3 regions of the Streptomyces sp. NPDC043861 genome follow, and region 1 is predicted to be linked to each of the others. Evidence: riboswitches for the same ligand, from Rfam matches in the RefSeq annotation. Region 1 holds a riboswitch; each other region holds the start of a gene.
The links. A riboswitch is a leader RNA that binds a small molecule or an ion and turns the genes downstream of it on or off. The one in region 1 is predicted to bind cobalamin.
Positions count from the first base shown of each region.

Region 2: linked by a shared signal. The riboswitch ahead of AC068D_RS13860 (cobalamin biosynthesis protein) and the one ahead of AC068D_RS21900 (ribonucleoside-diphosphate reductase subunit alpha) in region 1 are both predicted to bind cobalamin.
Region 3: linked by a shared signal. The riboswitch ahead of metE (5-methyltetrahydropteroyltriglutamate--homocysteine S-methyltransferase) and the one ahead of AC068D_RS21900 (ribonucleoside-diphosphate reductase subunit alpha) in region 1 are both predicted to bind cobalamin.

Region 1 covers NZ_JBWKDP010000009.1:218,763-225,324, reverse strand. The annotation lists gene AC068D_RS21920 (GntR family transcriptional regulator) at 1-501, shown strand, start outside; gene AC068D_RS21915 (DUF3311 domain-containing protein) at 775-1,029, shown strand; gene mctP (monocarboxylate uptake permease MctP) at 1,026-2,651, shown strand; gene AC068D_RS21905 (GNAT family N-acetyltransferase) at 2,841-3,341, shown strand; cobalamin riboswitch at 3,396-3,535, shown strand; gene AC068D_RS21900 (ribonucleoside-diphosphate reductase subunit alpha) at 3,669-6,056, shown strand; gene AC068D_RS21895 (ribonucleotide-diphosphate reductase subunit beta) at 6,056-6,562, shown strand, end outside.
Region 2 covers NZ_JBWKDP010000005.1:66,068-72,629, forward strand. The annotation lists gene AC068D_RS13840 (alpha/beta hydrolase) at 1-759, opposite strand, end outside; gene AC068D_RS13845 (class II aldolase/adducin family protein) at 841-1,527, opposite strand; gene AC068D_RS13850 (inorganic phosphate transporter) at 1,807-3,048, shown strand; gene AC068D_RS13855 (hypothetical protein) at 3,065-3,286, shown strand; cobalamin riboswitch at 3,418-3,553, shown strand; gene AC068D_RS13860 (cobalamin biosynthesis protein) at 3,585-4,565, shown strand; gene AC068D_RS13865 (cobyric acid synthase) at 4,562-6,070, shown strand; gene AC068D_RS13870 (putative cobaltochelatase) at 6,165-6,562, shown strand, end outside.
Region 3 covers NZ_JBWKDP010000012.1:214,231-220,792, reverse strand. The annotation lists gene AC068D_RS26055 (SpoIIE family protein phosphatase) at 1-771, shown strand, start outside; partial or broken gene AC068D_RS26050 (putative quinol monooxygenase) at 748-1,033, opposite strand; gene metE (5-methyltetrahydropteroyltriglutamate--homocysteine S-methyltransferase) at 1,083-3,401, opposite strand; cobalamin riboswitch at 3,565-3,789, opposite strand; gene AC068D_RS26040 (3-hydroxybutyryl-CoA dehydrogenase) at 4,009-4,878, opposite strand; gene aceB (malate synthase A) at 4,875-6,473, opposite strand.

The DNA.
Region 1 (6,562 bases):
TCGCAGGCGCTCCAGCTCACCTCGTACACCGAGGACATGAAGGCGCAGGGCCTCGAGCCCACCTCCCAGCTGCTGGACATCGGGTACGTCACGGCCGACGACACGCTCGCCGGGCTGCTGGACATCTCGCCGGGCGGACGCGTGCTGCGGATCGAGCGGCTGCGGCTGGCCAGTGGCGAGCCGATGGCGATCGAGACCACGCATCTGTCGGCCAAGCGCTTCCCCGCGCTTCGGAGGTCGCTGGTCAAGTACACCTCGCTCTACACGGCACTGGCGGAGGTGTACGACGTCCATCTCGCCGAGGCCGAGGAGACGATCGAGACCTCGCTGGCCACACCACGCGAAGCGGGACTGCTCGGCACCGACGTCGGCCTGCCGATGCTGATGCTGTCCCGCCACTCACTGGACAGGAACGGTGAGCCGGTGGAGTGGGTGCGCTCGGTGTACCGCGGCGACCGCTACAAGTTCGTGGCGAGGCTGCAACGACCCGAGGCGGACTGACGGCCGGGGGCCCGGGGGTCGCCCCCGGAACGAGGCGGACCGACGGCCGGTGCGGAGGTCCGGGCCGAGTCGCGGCACGAGCGGTACGGATGAGCCGCTCAGCGGTTGAAATAAGCCGTTGAGCGGTTGAATTCAGCCGCTCAACGGTCGAACCGACCGCTGGGCGATTGCCTCTTCCGTTATCCGGACCAGGGTTCCATCAAGCTGAACCGTCCCCTAGATTGCCTGCGCGTTACATCAGCGCAGCTGATCAGCGAGGGGACGGAGCCGCTCATGTCCGAAACACCCGCAGAGAGAAAACCCGCAGTCACCCCGCTACGGGTGGTGGTGGCCCTCTGCCTGATCGCGCCGTTCGCGGCGATGCTCTGGGTCGGTTCGTACGCGAAGACCGACCCGGCGTTCGCCGGTATCCCGTTCTTCTACTGGTACCAGATGCTCTGGGTCGTGATTTCGACCGCACTGACGATGGTCGCGTACAAGCTGTGGCAGCTTGACCAGCGCGCCCGCAAGGAAGGGGCGTCGCAGTGAAGGACGGCGTGAACGGCGTCGCACTCGCCGTATTCATCTTCTTCTTCCTGGCCGTCACGGTCATGGGCTTCCTGGCCTCGCGCTGGCGCAGGGCCGAGAACGAGAACAGCCTGGACGAATGGGGCCTGGGCGGGCGGTCGTTCGGCACCTGGGTGACCTGGTTCCTGCTCGGCGGCGACCTCTACACCGCCTACACCTTCGTCGCCGTACCCGCGGCGATCTACGCGGCGGGCGCTGCCGGTTTCTTCGCCGTGCCGTACACGATTCTCGTCTACCCGCTGATCTTCACCTTCCTGCCGCGGTTGTGGTCGGTGTCGCACAAGCACGGATATGTGACGACGTCGGACTTCGTCCGCGGACGCTTCGGCTCGAAGGGGCTGTCGCTGGCGGTCGCGCTCACCGGCATCCTCGCGACGATGCCGTACATCGCGCTGCAGCTCGTCGGCATCCAGGCTGTGCTGGACGTCATGGGCGTCGGCGGCGGTGAGAACACCCACTGGTTCATCAAGGATCTGCCGCTGCTGATCGCCTTCGGTGTGCTGGCGGCGTACACCTACTCGTCCGGTCTGCGGGCACCCGCGCTGATCGCCTTCGTCAAGGACACCCTGATCTATCTGGTGATCGCGGTCGCGATCATCTACATCCCCGTCAAGCTCGGCGGCTTCGACGACATCTTCACCAAGGCGGGCGACGCGTTCGCGCAGATCAACCCCGCGACCGACAAACCGCGGGGTGCGCTGGTGCCCGGGGAGCTGGGCCAGTGGGGTTACGCCACGCTGGCGCTCGGATCCGCGCTGGCCCTGTTCATGTATCCGCACTCGATCACCGCCACGCTGTCCTCGCGCAGCCGTGACGTGATCCGGCGCAACACCACCATCCTGCCGCTCTACTCGCTGATGCTGGGGCTGCTGGCGCTGCTCGGGTTCATGGCGATCGCGGCCGGAGTCAAGGTGACGAACGGTCAGCTCGCCATTCCGCAGCTGTTCGAGAACATGTTCCCCGACTGGTTCGCGGGGGTCGCGTTCGCGGCCATCGGCATCGGCGCGCTGGTACCGGCGGCGATCATGTCGATCGCGGCGGCGAACCTGTTCACGCGGAACATCTACAAGGACTTCCTGAAGCCGGACGCGACTCCGGAGCAGGAGACCAAGGTGTCGAAGCTGGTGTCGCTGCTGGTGAAGGTGGGTGCCCTGGCCTTCGTCCTGACGATGGACAAGACCGTCGCCATCAACTTCCAGCTGCTGGGCGGCATCTGGATCCTCCAGACCTTCCCGGCCCTCGTCGGCGGCCTGTTCACCCGGTGGTGCCACCGCTGGGCGCTGCTCGCGGGCTGGGCCGTCGGCATGATCTACGGCACAGTGGCGGCGTACGGCGTCGCAAGTCCGACGCAGAAGCACTTCGGAGGGTCATCGGCGGAGATACCGGGAATCGGGGAGATCGGCTACATCGGCCTGACGGCCTTCGTGCTCAACGCGGTGGTGACCGTCGTCCTCACCCTCGTGCTGCGCGCCGTGAAGGCCCCGGACGGTGTCGACGAGACGTCTCCGGGGGACTACACGGCGGACGCCGGGGACCCCGGGGTCGAACCCGAACTCCCGAAGGTGGGCGCAGTCACCCACTGACGCGTGTGTTTCCCGGCGCCGGCCGGCACGGGCCCCATGAGCCTGTGCCGGCCGGCGTTCGTGTCCGTCCGAAACGGCACCGCATTGTCCCCGCACCCCCTCCGCGGCCTTGGGAACATGGGGTGTTGAGGCAACCGGCCGGGGGAACGGCCTCGAGCCGCCCTCGTGCACATGGAGGAAACTTCGGATATGGACATCTTCGTCAGAAGGGCCGAACCCTCGGAGTACGAGGCCCTGGGGGAGCTCACGGCACGGGCCTATCTCGACGGCAGGCTGCTGGACTTCGGCGAGGAGGACCCGTACCTCGACCGTCTGAGGGACGTCGTCGCCCGGGCCCGACAGGCCGAGGTACTGGTCGCGGCGGACCGGGACGGCCGGGTGCTCGGCGGGGTGACCTTCGTTCTCGGCGGGGCGCCCTGGGCCGACATCGCCGAGGACGGGGAAACCGAGTTCAGGATGCTGGCGGTCGCCACGGAAGCGCGGGGGCGGGGCGCCGGGGAGGCACTCGTCAGGGCGTGCATCGAGCGGGCCAGGGACACCGAAGGCTGCCGGAGGCTCGTCCTGTCGACGCACCCCCGCATGCACGCCGCGCACCGCATCTACGAACGAATCGGCTTCGTCAGAACGCCCGAGCGGGACTGGTGTCCGCTGGCGGACGTGCCTCTGCTGGCCTACAGCCTGGAGCTCTGAGAACCGCGGCGACACAACATGTGGGGGGTGCCTCAAGCCACCGCCCCTACATGTATGCTCATGCTCGCTGTCGCCGCAGGGGAATCCGGTTCGAGTCCGGAACTGTCCCGCAACGGTGTGCCGGTGTGCCTTTGCGGTGTCGCACAGGGCATACACCTGCGAGTCCGAAGACCTGCCGACGGCGCACCCGGACCGTCCGGCCCGGGTGCCGACGACGTCCGGGCCTCGCGGAAACAGGTCGGTGGACGCGGTGCACCCTGCCCCCGGGCGAGTGCGCCCGTGCCCCGTGCCCCCGCCGGCCCCGAGCCGAGCGAGGGAGAGCACCCTGTGACCATCGCGCCGCCCGATCCTGCTTCAACGCAGTCCGCCGATGGGCCAGGTACCGCGCTGCTGCGCATCCTGACCGACCTCACCGCCGATCTCCCCGACACGGACCCCGGCCGCGTCGCCGCGGCCGCCCTCCGCGGCCGCCACGCGGGCTCGGACGAGGCCGAGTTGCGCGAACTCGCGACCGAGGCCGCCGCTGGGCTGATCTCCGAGGACCCGGCCTACTCGCGCCTCGCGGCCCGGCTGCTCACCCGCACGATCGCGGAGGAGGCGGCCACACAGGGGGCGGTCGCCTTCTCCGACTCCATCGCCGTCGGGCACCGCGAGGGCCTGATCGCGGACCGCACGGCCGCGTTCGTGCAGACGCACGCCGCGCGCCTCGACGCGCTGATCGACCCTGCCGCCGACGACCGCTTCGGGTACTTCGGCCTGCGCACCCTCTTCAGCCGCTACCTCCTCCGGCACCCGATCACCCGCAAGGTCATCGAGACCCCGCAGCAGTTCATGCTGCGTGTCGCCGCCGGCCTCGCCGAGGACGAGTCGCCCAGGGCTCTCGACGAAGTCGCCGCGCTGTACGGGCTGATGAGCCGGCTCGACTACCTGCCGTCCTCCCCCACCCTCTTCAACTCCGGTACCCGCCACCCCCAGATGTCGTCCTGCTATCTGCTGGACTCCCCGCTGGACGAGCTGGACTCGATCTACGACCGCTACCACCAGGTGGCGCGGCTCTCCAAGCACGCGGGTGGCATCGGTCTCTCGTACTCCCGTATCCGCTCGCGCGGTTCGCTCATCCGCGGCACCAACGGCCACTCCAACGGCATCGTGCCGTTCCTGCGCACGCTGGACTCCTCCGTCGCCGCGGTCAACCAGGGCGGTCGCCGCAAGGGCGCGGCCTGTGTCTACCTGGAGACCTGGCACGCGGACATCGAGGAGTTCCTGGAGCTGCGCGACAACACGGGTGAGGAGGCGCGGCGTACGCACAACCTCAACCTGGCGCACTGGATCCCGGACGAGTTCATGCGCAGGGTGAACGAGGACGCCGACTGGTCGCTCTTCTCGCCCGCCGACGTCCCCGAGCTGGTCGACCTCTGGGGCGACGAGTTCGACGCCGCCTACCGCAAGGCGGAGGAGGCGGGCCTCGCCCGCAGGACCATCCCGGCCCGCGACCTGTACGGCCGCATGATGCGTACGCTCGCCCAGACCGGCAACGGCTGGATGACGTTCAAGGACGCCTCGAACCGCACCGCGAACCAGACCGCTGAGCCCGGCACCGTCGTCCACTCCTCCAATCTCTGCACCGAGATCATCGAGGTGACGAACGACGGCGAGACCGCTGTCTGCAACCTCGGATCCGTCAACCTCGGCGCGTTCGTCACCGACGGCGGCACCGGTGCGGACGCCATCGACTGGGAGCGGCTCGACGCCACCGTCCGCACGGCCGTGACCTTCCTGGACCGGGTCGTCGACATCAACTTCTACCCGACCGAGCAGGCCGGCCGCTCCAACGCCAAGTGGCGTCCGGTGGGCCTCGGCGCCATGGGCCTGCAGGACGTGTTCTTCAAGCTGCGGATGCCCTTCGACTCCGCCGAGGCGCAGGCACTGTCGACCCGGATCGCCGAGCGGATCATGCTGGCGGCGTACGAGGCGTCCTGCGACCTGGCCGAGCGCAACGGCCCGCTGCCCGCCTGGGAGCAGACCCGTACGGCGCGCGGTGTGCTGCACCCGGATCACTACGGCACAGCCGTGGAGCTCAACTGGCCGGAGCGCTGGGCCGCGCTGCGTTCCCGGATCGCCACGACCGGGATGCGCAACTCCCTCCTGCTCGCCATCGCGCCGACCGCGACCATCGCGTCGATCGCGGGTGTGTACGAGTGCATCGAGCCGCAGGTCTCCAACCTCTTCAAGCGCGAGACGCTCTCGGGTGAGTTCCTCCAGGTCAACTCCTATCTGGTGGACGAACTGAAGAAGCTGGGCGTGTGGGACGCGCAGACCCGTGAGGCGCTGCGCGAATCCAGCGGCTCGGTTCAGGGCCTCAACTGGATCCCGGCGGACGTACGGGCGCTGTACCGCACGGCGTGGGAGATCCCGCAGCGCGGCCTGATCGACATGGCAGCGGCACGCACCCCGTTCCTGGACCAGTCGCAGTCGCTGAACCTCTTCCTGGAGACGCCGACCATCGGCAAGCTCAGCTCCATGTACGCGTACGCCTGGAAGCAGGGCCTGAAGACGACGTACTACCTGCGCTCCCGCCCGGCGACCCGCATCGCGCGCGCCGCGTCCGCAACCGCCGCCACCACCGCCCCCATTCCCGCACAGCAGGCGGCGCCCGACGCCGACGCCATCGCCTGCTCGCTCGAGAACCCCGAGTCCTGCGAGGCCTGCCAGTAATGCCCACCGAAGCCACCACCGTCAAGAACCTGCTCGACCCCGGCTTCGAGCTGACCCTCCGTCCGATGCGCTACCCGGACTTCTACGAGCGCTACCGGGACGCCATCAAGAACACCTGGACGGTCGAGGAGGTCGACCTCCACTCCGACGTCGCCGATCTGGCCAAGCTCTCCCCCGGCGAGCAGCACCTGATCGGCCGTCTGGTCGCCTTCTTCGCGACCGGCGACTCCATCGTCGCGAACAACCTGGTGCTGACGCTCTACAAGCACATCAACTCCCCCGAGGCGCGGCTGTATCTGTCGCGGCAGCTCTTCGAGGAGGCCGTGCACGTCCAGTTCTATCTGACCCTGCTGGACACCTACCTCCCGAACCCGGAGGACCGCACGGCCGCTTTCGCTGCCGTCGAGAACATTCCCTCGATCCGCGAGAAGGCCGAGTTCTGCTTCAAGTGGATGGCCGCCCTCGACGGGGAAGGGGGGGTGGAGAAGATCGACCGCCTGGAGACC
Region 2 (6,562 bases), on a different contig from region 1:
CCGGTCCCGTTGCGCGGAGCTGGCGGCGGCGTGCAGGGCCATCGCGCCGCCGGTGGACCAGCCGTGCACCAGGACGCGCTCGGCCCCGGAACGCACGGCGTGGCGGATGGCGGCGTCGAGGTCGCGCCACTCGGAATCACCGAGGTGCCCGAGGCCGTCCGGGGGACGGGGCGCACCGGCGTCGCCCCGGTAGGCGATCGACAGCACGGGCAGGCGCAGTCCGACCAGGAACGGCATCAGGTTCAGTGTGTGTTCCCTGGTGGCGCCCAGGCCGTGCACGGCAATGACCCATGTGGTGCGGGGTCCGGGAACGAACCAGGCGGGAAGGGGACCGAGTTCGCCGGGGATCTCCACGTCCTGGTGGTCGATCCCGAGGGCGCTGTCCGGGGTTCCGGCGTGCAGCTGAGGGGTGAACCTCACCTTGGTGCCGATGTCGAGGCCGCCGTGGCCGACGCTCTCCAGCCTGCGGACCACGGTGTCCGCGGCGTGGGGCACGTCCTCGAGCACCGGTCCGACGACCGCGTGCACACCGGTCCCGACGAGTCCGTACGTACCGGGGCGCCGGGAGACCAGGCTGCGGGTGAGGGTGATGCGTCCGGGACCCGTGGCGTGCACCGTCAGCCGGGGCTCGCCTGGCAGGGGCCGTCCGGGGGGTGCCTTGAGCGCGGCGTCGCTCGCGTAACGGCCGGCCGCGAACGTGGCCGCACCGATACCTAGCAGGGTGGTGACGGCCGCTGCCGTCGCTGTAGCCGGGCGCACTGTTCCAGTGTCGTCATGCCCCGGCACTGCTGCCAGTGGGCGCGTCCCAGGGAGTGAACGCGCCCCGGCTGCCGACGGGGCTCAGCCCGGCTGGCCGTAGCCACGGAGTTTGTCGCGCACCTCGTCGACCTGGGCCCGGGAGAGCAGGGACGGCTCACGGCCGGGCAGGGAGCTCGCGGCGAGCCAGACCCTGCACATCCATTCCAGCTGGGCGGTCCGGTCGTACGCCTGGTCGAGTGAACCGCCGTACGTGACGGTCCCGTGGTTCCGGAGCAGACACCCCGTGCGGTCCGCGAGCGCGTCGAGCATGTTCCCGGCCAGCTCGTCCGTTCCGTAGAGGGCGTACGGGGCGACGCGGACGGGCCCGCCGAGGGCCGCGGCCATGTAATGGATCAACGGCAGTTCGGTGGTCAGCGTGGACACGGCGGTGGCATGCACGGCGTGGGTGTGGACGACGGCGGTCGCATCCGTGGCGCGGTAGATCTCCAGATGCATCGGCAGCTCACTGGTGGGGGTGAGATCGCCGATCAGCCGCTTCCCGTCCAGCCCGACGGCGACGACGTCCTGCGCGCCGAGTCTGTCGTAGGGCACTCCGCTCGGAGTGACGAGGACGAGGTCACCGGCGTCGGTCGGGACGCGTACGGAGACGTTTCCCGAGGTCCCGACGACGAGTCCGTCCGCCACGGTCCGGCGGGCGGTGGCCACGAGGCCGGCCCATGCCTTCCCGATGAGGTCCTGCCGCTGCTTCTCCTGCTGCCACCCGGTCATGCAGTGATCCTTCCAGGCCCTCCACCGCTCACGGGCCGGGGTGACCGGAATCTCCTCGGCGGTTCACGGACGGCGCCGGCGGGGTCCGGGGCACGGTGGCGAAATGCCCTTCAGGCCCTCCCCGACACGGATCCACCGGACTCCGCGGTCCCTCCGCTTCACAAGCGGAGGGGGAGAAACTCGCTTGGTGACACCGCAACGCCCGACCCAGTTCATCTTCCGTTCACCCAGATTGCCTACGTTCGGCGGGCCACTGACGTCCAATAGAAGCCTGGGTAAATGGAAAACATCACGCTTCTCCTCGGGATCGTGATCATTACCGCTCTCGTGTTCGATTTCACGAACGGTTTCCACGACACAGCCAACGCGATGGCGACGACCATCTCGACCGGTGCACTCAAGCCGAAGACGGCGGTGGCCATGTCCGCCGTGCTCAATCTCGTCGGCGCCTTCCTGTCCGTCGAGGTCGCCAAGACGATCTCCGGCGGAATCATCAACGAAGAGGGCATACGCACAGAAGTGATCTTCGCGGCGCTCGTCGGCGCCATCCTGTGGAACCTCTTCACCTGGCTGCTGGGCCTGCCGTCCAGCTCCTCGCACGCACTCTTCGGCGGTCTGATCGGTGCGGCCGTGATGTCCGCCGGCTTCTCCGCCGTCGACGGCGGCACCATCGTCACCAAGGTCCTGATCCCGGCCGTCGCCGCCCCGCTCGTCGCCGGCCTCGCCGCGTTCTTCGCGACGAAGCTGACGTACAAGATCGGCAGCACGGCCGACGACAAGGCCACCTCCAAGGGCTACCGCGCCGGCCAGATCGCCTCGGCCGGGCTCGTCTCCCTCGCCCACGGCACGAATGACGCGCAGAAGACCATGGGTGTCATCACCCTGGCCCTCGTCACGGGCGGCGTCCTCGCCCCCGGCTCGAACCCCCCGATGTGGGTCATCGTCGCCGCCGGTGTGGCGATCGCGCTCGGCACGTACCTCGGCGGCTGGCGCATCATCCGCACCATGGGCAAGGGCCTGACCGACCTCCGGCCGCAGCAGGGCTTCGCCGCCCAGACCAGCGCGGCCACGGTCATCCTGGCCTCCTCGAACCTGGGCTTCTCGCTCTCCACCACCCAGTCGTGCTCCGGCGCCGTGATGGGCGCGGGCCTCGGCCGCAAGGGCGGTGTGGTCCGCTGGTCCACCGCGACCCGGATGTTCGTCGCCTGGGGCCTGACCCTGCCGGCCGCCGGTCTGGCCGCAGCAGGCGCCGAGTTCCTGACCGCTCAGGGCACCTGGGGCATCGTCGCCGTCGCGGTGCTGCTGATCTCGGGCTCGGGCGCCATCTGGGCGCTCTCGCGCCGCAAGCCGGTGGACCACACGAACGTCACCGACGACGAGATCGGGGAGCCCGCGGGTGTGATCACCACCGCCATCGCCGCCGTCACCCCGCCTCCCACCGTGGCCGCGGCCGAGGAGCTGAAGGCCACCATCCCGGCACCCGCCGGTGAGACCTCCCCCGCACCCACCGCCACGGTGTAAGGAAAGAACGAACAGCATGAAGATCGACTGGGCAGCTCTCGGCTCCGTCTTCGGCGTGAGCCTCGTCGTCACCGTCGCCCTGGTGGGCATGTTCACCCTGGGCATCGTGGGCCTCTCCCGGCAGGAAGCGGCCGCCGCGCAGGGTGGCTCCGCGCCCCTCGCACGCACGGGCGCCTACGCCTCCTTCGCGCTGTGCGCGGCCGCGGTCGCGTACGGCATCTATCTGATCGTGATCTGACGGCCCCGAACCGCGGACGATCCCACAGGGCAGGAGCCGGACCTCTTCCGAGAGGTCCGGCTCCTGCCGTGTCCGGGACCCGTGTGGGACTCCGCACACTGTCCCTGCGCAGGTCAAAGGCGAGTTGACGGGTGTTCGCGGCCCATGGTGGACTTCCGGAGCCATTACGGCGGCAGAAGAGGAAGCCGGTGCGAATCCGGCGCGGTCCCGCCACTGTCACGGGGTGTACTCCCGGAGCCAGGAACTCTCTCCCGCCGGTCACGTCGAGCCAGGGCGCGGACCCTGAGTGAGGACGAACATGCCTGCCGAGCCGGGAGGCTGGGGGGGTGTCTCCCCAGGGATCACTTTTGCGTGCGGTGCCGCAGCCGGACTTGCCGGCGACCTGCTTCTCGGCGATCCGCGCCGCGGGCATCCGGTCGCCGCGTTCGGCCGGGCCGCCGCTGCCGTCGAACGGGCGCTCTGGCGCGACCACCGGGGCTGGGGCGCTCTGCACACCGCCGTGTGCGCCGGCGGCGCGGTCGCGATGGGCGCGTTCGCCGCTGCCGGCCTGAGCCGTTCCCGTACCGCGTCCGTCGCCCTGGTCGCGGCCGCCACATGGACGGTCGTCGGCGGTACTTCGCTGGGCCGGGAGGCCGAAGCGATCGGCGCGGCGCTGGCGGCCGGGGACATCGAAGCCGCCCGCGAGCGGCTGCCCCATCTGTGCGGGCGTGACCCGCAGGCACTCGACGGCCCCGGGATCGCCCGCGCCGTCGTCGAATCAGTCGCCGAGAACACCTCCGACGCCGTCGTCGGGGCCCTGGTGTGGGGCGCGCTCGCCGGGGTGCCGGGGCTCGTCGGCTTCCGCGCCGTGAACACCCTGGACGCCATGGTGGGGCACAGATCTGCCCGCTACCGACGGTACGGCTGGGCGTCGGCGAGGCTGGACGACGTGGCGGGCTGGCCGGGTGCACGCCTCACCGCCGGACTCGCGGCAGTCGCGGGCGGCGATCCGCGCGGTGCCGTACGGGCCTGGCGCCAGGACGCCGCGAAGCATCCGAGCCCCAACGCGGGTCCGGTGGAGGCGTCGTTCGCGGGCGCGCTCGGGGTAAGGCTCGGGGGGACGCTCTCGTACGGCGGGCGGGTCGAGCACCGGCCCGTGCTCAACGCAGCGGGGCGCGCCGTCGAGGTCGCGGACATCGGGCGGGCGGTGCGGCTGTCGCGGCGCGTGGGCGTACTGGCGCTTGCGGTGTGCGCGGGCACGCGGCTCGTGCACGGGGCAGTGAGGGGGAAGCGGACATGAGCGGTGGTGGACTGCTGGTCGCCGGGACCACGTCGGACGCGGGCAAGAGCGTCGTCACGGCGGGGATCTGCCGGTGGCTGGTGCGCCGGGGCGTGAAGGTAGCGCCCTTCAAGGGGCAGAACATGTCCCTCAATTCCTTTGTGACCCACGAGGGGGCGGAGATCGGCCGGGCGCAGGCCATGCAGGCCCAGGCGGCCCGTGTGGAGCCCTCGGCGCTGATGAACCCGGTGCTGCTCAAGCCGGGCAGCGACCGCTCCAGCCAGGTCGTCCTGATGGGCAGGCCGGTGGGCGAACTGAGTGCGCGCGGCTACCACGGGGGGAGGCAGCGGGAGCTGTTCGAGCCGGTGGTGGAGTGCCTGGAGAAGCTCCGGAGCACGTACGACGCGGTCATCTGCGAAGGAGCCGGCAGCCCCGCGGAGATCAACCTCCGCCGCACCGACATCGTGAACATGGGCATCGCCCGGGCCGCGCGTTTTCCCGTGCTGGTGGTCGGGGACATCGACCGGGGCGGGGTGTTCGCGCAGTTCTTCGGCACGACCGCACTGCTCGCCCCCGAGGACCAGGAACTGGTCGCGGGCTATCTGGTCAACAAGTTCCGGGGCGATGTGACGCTGCTGGAGCCGGGTTTGGAGATGCTGCACGGGCTGACCGGACGCCGGACCTACGGCGTCCTGCCGTATGCGCACGGACTCGGCATCGACGAGGAGGACGGCCTGCGGGTCTCACTGCGGGGGGCCGTTCGCGAGTCCCTGACCGCGGCCCCGGTGGGTGAGGACGTGCTGCGCGTGGCTGTGTGCGCCGTACCGCTGATGTCCAACTTCACCGACGTGGACGCGCTGGCGGCCGAACCCGGCGTCGTGGTGCGTTTCGTGGACCGCGCCGAGGAGCTCGTCGACGCCGATCTGGTGGTGGTTCCCGGTACCCGCGGGACCGTGAAGGCGCTCGGCTGGCTGCGCGAGCGCGGGCTCGCGGACGCCATCGCACGGCGCGCGTCGGAGGGCCGCCCGGTGCTGGGCATCTGCGGCGGATTCCAGGCCCTGGGCGAGCGCATCGAGGACGACGTCGAGTCACGGGCCGGCGAGGTCGAGGGCCTCGGCCTGCTGCCGGTACGGGTGCGGTTCGCGCAGGAGAAGACCCTGGCGCGACCGTCCGGGGAGGCGCTCGGGGAGCGGGTCGAGGGCTACGAGATCCATCACGGAGTCGCCGAAGTGACCGGCGGTGAGCCCTTCCTGGACGGCTGCCGGGTCGGCGCCGTCTGGGGCACCCACTGGCACGGCTCGCTGGAGAGCGACGGCTTCCGCCGGGCGTTCCTGCGGGAAGTGGCGGCGGCCGCCGGGCGCCGTTTCGTACCGGCCCCGGACACGAGCTTCGGCCTGCTGCGCGAGGAACAGCTGGACCGCCTCGGCGATCTGATCGAGGAACACGCCGACACGGACGCGCTGCTGCGGCTGATCGAGAGCGGAGCGCCCTCGGGGCTGCCTTTCGTCGCGCCGGGTGCGCCGTGAGAGGCGGGATGCCGCTCGGGCGGGAAGAGATCCCCGGGCCGGCCGACGAACGACTGGACGTGCCGGTGGGGCGCGAGCGGGAGGATCGGAACGTATGAGTGGTGCTGTTCATTACCCCTTCACCGCGATCGTGGGCATGGACGATCTGCGGCTGGGACTACTGCTGAACGCGGTTTCGCCCGCCGTGGGCGGGGTTCTCGTGCGCGGCGAGAAGGGCACCGCCAAGTCGACCGCCGTGCGCGCGCTGGCGGCCCTCATGCCGGACGTGGACGTCGTGTCGGGATGCCGGTTCTCCTGTGCGCCGGGGGCGCCCGATCCCGCCTGCCCGGACGGCCCGCATCGGGACGGGGCCGGGATGGCACGTCCGACGCGGATGGTGGAACTGCCCGTCGGTGCCTCGGAGGACCGGCTGGTGGGGGCGCTCGACATCGAACGGGCCCTCGCGGACGGCGTGAAGGCCTTCGAGCCGGGTCTGCTCGCGGACGCGCACCG
Region 3 (6,562 bases), on a different contig from region 1:
GCCACCTGCCTGTACGCCGTGTACGACCCGGTCTCCGGGCGGTGCTCCGTGGCCCGCGCCGGCCATCCACCGCCGGTGGTGACCGCTCCGGATGGACAGGTGGCTCTGCTGGACCTGCCCGCCGGCCCACCGCTCGGCCTGGGCGGCCTGCCGTTCGAGGCCCGGGACGTCGAACTGGCCGAGGGAAGCCTGCTTTGCCTGTACACCAACGGACTCATCGGCGAACGCCACATCGATGCCGACGTCGGCCTGACCAGGCTGTGCGCAGCGCTCACCCGCCCTGCGGACGCGCTGGAACGGACGTGCCAAGCGGTGGTCGACTCACTCGTGCCCGCGCGCCCCGGCGACGACGTCGCGTTGCTGATCGCCCGCACCCGTATGCTGCCACCGGAAAATGTCGCCTCCTGGCGTCTGCCGTTGGAGCCTGGCAGCGCCGCGCGGGCCCGGGCATTGACCTCGGCCAAGCTGAGCGAATGGGATCTGGAGCACCTGGCGTTCACGACCGAGTTGATCGCCAGCGAACTGGTCACCAACGTCTACCGGTACGCCAGCGGTCCCGCGACCCTGCGGCTGATCCGTGAACGGCGTCTGGTGTGCGAGGTCAGCGACACCAGCCACACCTCACCCCACCTGCGCCGCGCCCGAACCACCGACGAAGGTGGGCGCGGCCTCTTCCTGGTGGCCCAGATGGCCGAACGCTGGGGTACCCGCTACACCCGCGAGGGCAAGACAGTGTGGACCGAACAATCACTGGCCGGCACGTTCCCCTGACCGTCTCAAGCCCTGCCGGGGACCACCCTCTCCCAGGAGCGACCAGTCGTGCTGCGGAACGGTCACGTTGACGATGCGCGGTGTCTCGACCAGATGGGGCGGCAGCGTCTGCCGCGACGCAGCCTTGAAGTGCGTGGACTGCACATGCCGCGACTCCGGCCTCCTCGTCGCGGAAAGCCTCGACCAGGACGTACTCCGTCGGGTCTTCCACACTGCGCGACCAGTCGAACCACAGGCAGCCGGGCTCGGCGCGCGTGGCCCGGACGACCGGGAGGCTGCTCTTCGAGCGCATCTCCCGGCCGTCCGACGCATCAGGACGCGGAGAGTTCCCCGCGCACGGTGCGGGCGGCTGCCACCAGATTCTCCAGCGAGGCACGGGTTTCGGGCCAGCCGCGGGTCTTCAGCCCGCAGTCCGGGTTGACCCACAGCCGTTCGGCCGGGATGGCCTCCAGCCCCTTGCGCAGCAGAGCCGCCGCCTCGTCCGCGTCCGGAACCCGCGGCGAGTGGATGTCGTACACCCCGGGGCCGGCCTCCCGCGGGTAGCCGTGGGAGGCGAGCTCCCGGGCGACCTGCATGTGGGAGCGGGCGGCCTCCAGGCTGATCACGTCGGCGTCGAGGTCGTCGATGGCCTGCACGATGTCGCCGAACTCGGCGTAGCACATGTGGGTGTGGATCTGGGTGTCCGGGCGCACCCCGCTCGTGGTGAGCCGGAACGCCTCGGTCGCCCAGGCGAGATAGCCGGCGCGGTCCGCGGCCCGCAGGGGCAACGTCTCGCGCAGGGCGGGTTCGTCGACCTGGATGACGGAGGTGCCCGCCGCCTCCAGGTCGTCCACCTCGTCGCGCAGGGCGAGAGCCACCTGGCGGGCGGTGTCGCCGAGCGGTTGGTCGTCCCGGACGAAGGACCAGGCGAGCATCGTGACCGGCCCGGTGAGCATGCCCTTCACCGGACGGTCGGTGAGGGACTGGGCGTAGCGGGTCCAGCGGACCGTCATCGGCACCGGCCGGGAGATGTCACCGGCGAGAATCGGCGGCCGCACGTAACGGGTGCCGTACGACTGGACCCAGCCGTGCCGGGTGGCGAGGTAGCCGGTGAGCTGTTCTGCGAAGTACTGCACCATGTCGTTGCGTTCGGGCTCGCCGTGCACGAGGACGTCGATACCCGCCTCCTCCTGGAAGGAGATCACCTCGCGGATCTCCGCCTCGATGCGCTGCTCGTAGCCCGCGGTGTCGATCCGTCCGCCGCGCAGATCGGCGCGGGCCGTGCGCAGAGCCGTGGTCTGAGGGAAGGATCCGATGGTGGTCGTAGGCAGCAGGGGCAGCCCGAGGTGGGCACGCTGGGCCGCGGCGCGCTCGGCATAGGGCTGGGAACGCCGGGCGTCGGTGTCAGTGATCGCCGCGGTGCGCGCACGTACGGCGGGGTCGTGGGTGATGGGCGAACCGGCGCGGGAGGCCAGGTCGGCCCGGTTGGCGGCGAGTTCCGCGGCGATGGCGTCCGTGCCCTGGCCGAGTCCGCGGGCGAGGGTGACGATCTCGTCGGTCTTCTGCCGGGCGAAGGCGAGCCAGCGAAGGATCTGCGGGTCGATGTCGCGCTCCTCGGCACTGTCCAGCGGGACGTGCAGCAGTGAACAGGACGCGGAGACGTCGACCTGGTCGGCCAGTCCCAGCAGCGTCCCGAGGGTGGCGAGCGACTTGCCCAGATCGTTCACCCAGATGTTGCGTCCGTCGACCACACCGGCGACCAGGCGCTTGCCGGGCAGTCCGCCGACCGCGGCGAGGTCGTCGAGATTCGCGGCGGCCGACCCGGTGAAGTCGAGCGCGAGGCCGTCGACGGGCGCCTTGGCCAGCACCGCAAGTGTGTCCCCGAGGCGGTCGAAGTAGGAGGCGACCAGCAGCTTCGGCCTGTCCGTGAGCGCACCGAGGTCGCGGTAGGCGCGGGCGGCGGCGTTCAGTTCGGCGGGTGTGCGGTCCTGGACCAGTGCGGGCTCGTCCAGTTGGACCCATTCGGCGCCTGCGGCCCGCAGATCCGCGAGCACTTCCGTGTACACCGGCAGCAGCCGGTCGAGCAGCGTCAGCGGCTCGAAGTCCTCGGCCACCCCCGGGGCCGCCTTGGCCAGCAGCAGATAGGTGACCGGTCCGACGAGGACCGGACGGGGCGTCAGGCCGAGCGCGAGTGCTTCCTTGAGCTCACCGACCTGCTTGGTGGAGTCCGCTTTGAACACGGTGTCCGGACCCAGCTCCGGAACCAGGTAGTGGTAGTTGGTGTCGAACCACTTGGTCATTTCCAGCGGCGCCACGTCCCGGGTGCCGCGGGCCATGGCGAAGCAGCCGTCCAAGGCGTCGGCGGCGACGGCTGCGCGGTGGCGGGCGGGGATCGCGCCGACCATCAGGGTGGTGTCGAGGACGTGGTCGTAGTAAGAGAAATCGCCGGTCGGCACTTCGTGGATGCCGGCGTCGGCGAGCTGCTGCCAGTTCGTCCGGCGAAGACCGGCGGCGGTGGCGCGGAGGGCGTCGGCGGTGACACGGCCCTTCCAGTAGCCCTCGATCGCCTTCTTCAGCTCCCGGTTCTGTCCCTGACGGGGGTAGCCGTACAGGGTGGCCCGTGCTGCCGCGGCTGCGGACTCGGTGGTCACGGAGATCTCCTTCGCGAGATGAATCCCTGAGATCCCGGGGACGGGACGAGAACGCGAAGGGCGACGGAACGGACGGAACGCCCAGCGCGGCACAGCGCGGTCATCCGTCCGATGTGTTCGCCGACCCGCCCTCGAGGTCACCGGGATGTCCGCGGGCGAGTCGTTCGCACGCGGGCAACGGGCAGGTCTTCGGACTCGCGGGCCCGTCCGGCCGGATTCCCGGCGGACACCTACTGGCCGTCGCTTCCCAGGCCCGGCTCGGACCCAGTGCGTATGACGGCGGTCGTTCCCGCTCACCGCTGCGGGGCAGTCCCGGATTCCCACCGGGTTCCCTCTTACGACGCATCCCGCCTGGCGGACGGGGCGAACCAGCTGCACCCGTCAGCCTACGGGGCGTTGAGCCGACGCGGAGAATCACCTCCGCCATTCGGACGGTGAGCTGAGACACGCGGCCGTGGTGCTTGAAACGGCGCGGGGGCGGGAAGCGCCGACCTCCGCGCTTCCCGCCCCTCCCCCGTGGGTTCCCGCCGGTTCCCTCCTCCAGCGGCGTGGCCCGGGCCCCTCAGCCCGGGCCCACCGGGCCCCTCAGCCCGGTCGTACCAGGAACTCAGCCGTGTTCGTACGCATGGAAACCGCGGCCGGTCTTGCGGCCCAACAGGCCTGCCTCGACCATGCGCTGGAGCAGCGGCGGCGGGGCGTACAGCGGCTCCTTGAACTCGTCGTACAGGGACTCCGCGATCGAGGCCACCGTGTCCAGGCCGATCAGGTCCGCGAGCTTCAGCGGCCCCATGGGATGGGCGCAGCCGAGCTCCATGCCGGCGTCCACATCGGCGGGGGAGGCGAATCCGGACTCCGTCATGCGGATCGCCGACAGCAGGTACGGGACGAGCAGGGCGTTGACCACGAACCCGGCCCTGTCCTGCGAGCGGATCACGGTCTTGCCGAGGGCCCGGGCAGCGAATTCCTCGGTCGCGGCGACCGTCCCGGCCGACGTGTGCAGGGAGGTCACGACCTCCACCAGCGGCAGTACGGGCACCGGATTGAAGAAGTGCAGGCCCACGACCCGGTCGGCGCGGCCCGTCGCCATGCCGAGCCGCGTGACCGGCAGGGAGGAGGTGTTGGTCGCCAGCACCGCGGCCGGATCGGCCACGATCTTGTCGAGTGAGGCGAAGACCTCGGTCTTGGCGTCCGGGTTCTCCACGATCGCCTCGACGACCAGCTGCCGGTCGGCCAGGTCTTCCAGGCAGCCGGTGAAGACCATCCGGTCGAGGGCGTCCCGCGCCGCGTCCCGCTCCAGCTTTCCACGGTGCACCGCACGGTCCAGGGAGCCGGCCACCCGTTCCCGCGCGGTGCGGGCGGCCGGCGCGTCCACCTCGCACACCACCGTGTCCAGTCCGGCTCGCGCGCACACCTCCGCGATTCCGGCGCCCATCTGTCCGCCGCCGACCACGCCGACGCGCTGGATGCTCCCGCTCACGACCGGGCCTCCGCACGCACGACGAGGTGACGGGAGTAGGCGTCCGGCGTGAAGAACAGCGGCAACTCGTGTTCCAGGGAGGTCCGTTCGAAGAGATCGCGCACTTCGTCGACGGCCGCCCACGGGTACTCGGCACCCAGAGCGGCGACCTCGTCGTCGAGCAGCCGCAGCACCGTCTCGCGGTCGACGACGCGGTGGCGCAGCCACTGCCAGATCTGTACGCGGGCGATCTCCGCGGTGGCGGCGTCCTCCATCAGGCCGTACAGGGCAACGGCTCCCTGCCCCCGTAGCCAGGCGTCGAAGTAGCGCAGGGCGATCGCGATGTTGGTGCGGACCCCCTCCGGGGTGGGCGGGCCGCTGATACGGCGCACCGACAGCAGATCGGCAGCGGTGACCTCGACGTCGTCACGGGTGCGGTCGATCTGGTGCGGCCGTTCGCCGAGAACGCCGTCGAACACCTCGCGGCACACGGGGACGAGCCCGGGGTGGGCGACCCACGAGCCGTCGAAGCCGTCCTCGGCCTCGCGCTCCTTGTCCAGCCGCACCTTGGCGAGGGCTGCCTCGTTGGCGGCCGGGTCCTTGCTGGGCATGTGCGCGGCCATGCCCCCGATGGCGTGGGCGCCGCGCTTGTGGCAGGTGCGGACCAGCAGCTCGGTGTAGGCGCGCATGAACGGGGCGGTCATGGTGACCTGGGCGCGGTCCGGGAGCAGGAAGTCGGTCCGGTGACCGAAGGTCTTGATGAGGCTGAAGAGGTAGTCCCAGCGGCCGGCGTTCAGGCCCGAGCTGTGCTCGCGGAGCTCGTAGAGGATCTCCTCCATCTCGAACGCCGCGGTGATGGTCTCGATCAGGACGGTGGCGCGGACCGTCCCACGGGGGATGCCGAGGAGTTCCTGGGCGAGGACGAAGACGTCGTTCCAGAGCCGGGCTTCGTAGCGGTTCTCCAGCTTGGGGAGGTAGAAGTACGGGCCGTGTCCGGAGTCGAGCTGACGCTGTGCGCAGTGGAAGAAGTACAGGCCGAAGTCGACCAGGGAGGCGGGGACCGGCCGTCCGTCGAACTCCAGGTGCTCCTCGGTGAGGTGCCAGCCGCGAGGACGGACCACGATGGTGGCGAGCCCGTCGTGGTCGCCGAGCCGGTATTCCCTGCCCTCGGGGGTGGTGAAGTCGATCCGGCGCTCGATGGCGTCGAGCAGGGTGAGCTGGCCGCCGACGATGTTGTTCCAGGAGGGGGAGGTGGCGTCCTCGAAGTCGGCCATCCAGACGGCGGCGCCGGAGTTGAGGGCGTGGACGGCCATGCGGCGGTCGGGCGGGCCGGTGATCTCGACCCGACGGTCCGTCAGGCCGGGCGCAGGCGGGGCGACGTGCCAGGACGGGTCGGCGCGCACGGCGCTGGTGACCAGTGGGAAGTCGAGCGGGGATCCCGTGGAGAGGCGTATCGCCTGCCGCCGCCGCTCCTTGAGCAGCTCCTGTCGGCGCTCGCCGAAGGCTGCGGCGAGGCTGCCCACGAAGTCCAGGGCGGCGGGGGTGAGGATCTCGTCATGCCGGTGGCCGGGAGCCGCAAGGACGCGGATGCGTTGGGCCAGTGCACTGGTGGACATGGGGTTCTCCTGAGCAGGGAAGCGGAGCGGGGGCGGACGGAGACGGTCGTCCGGCCCCCGTTCGGCAAGGGGGCCGGACCGGACGGATG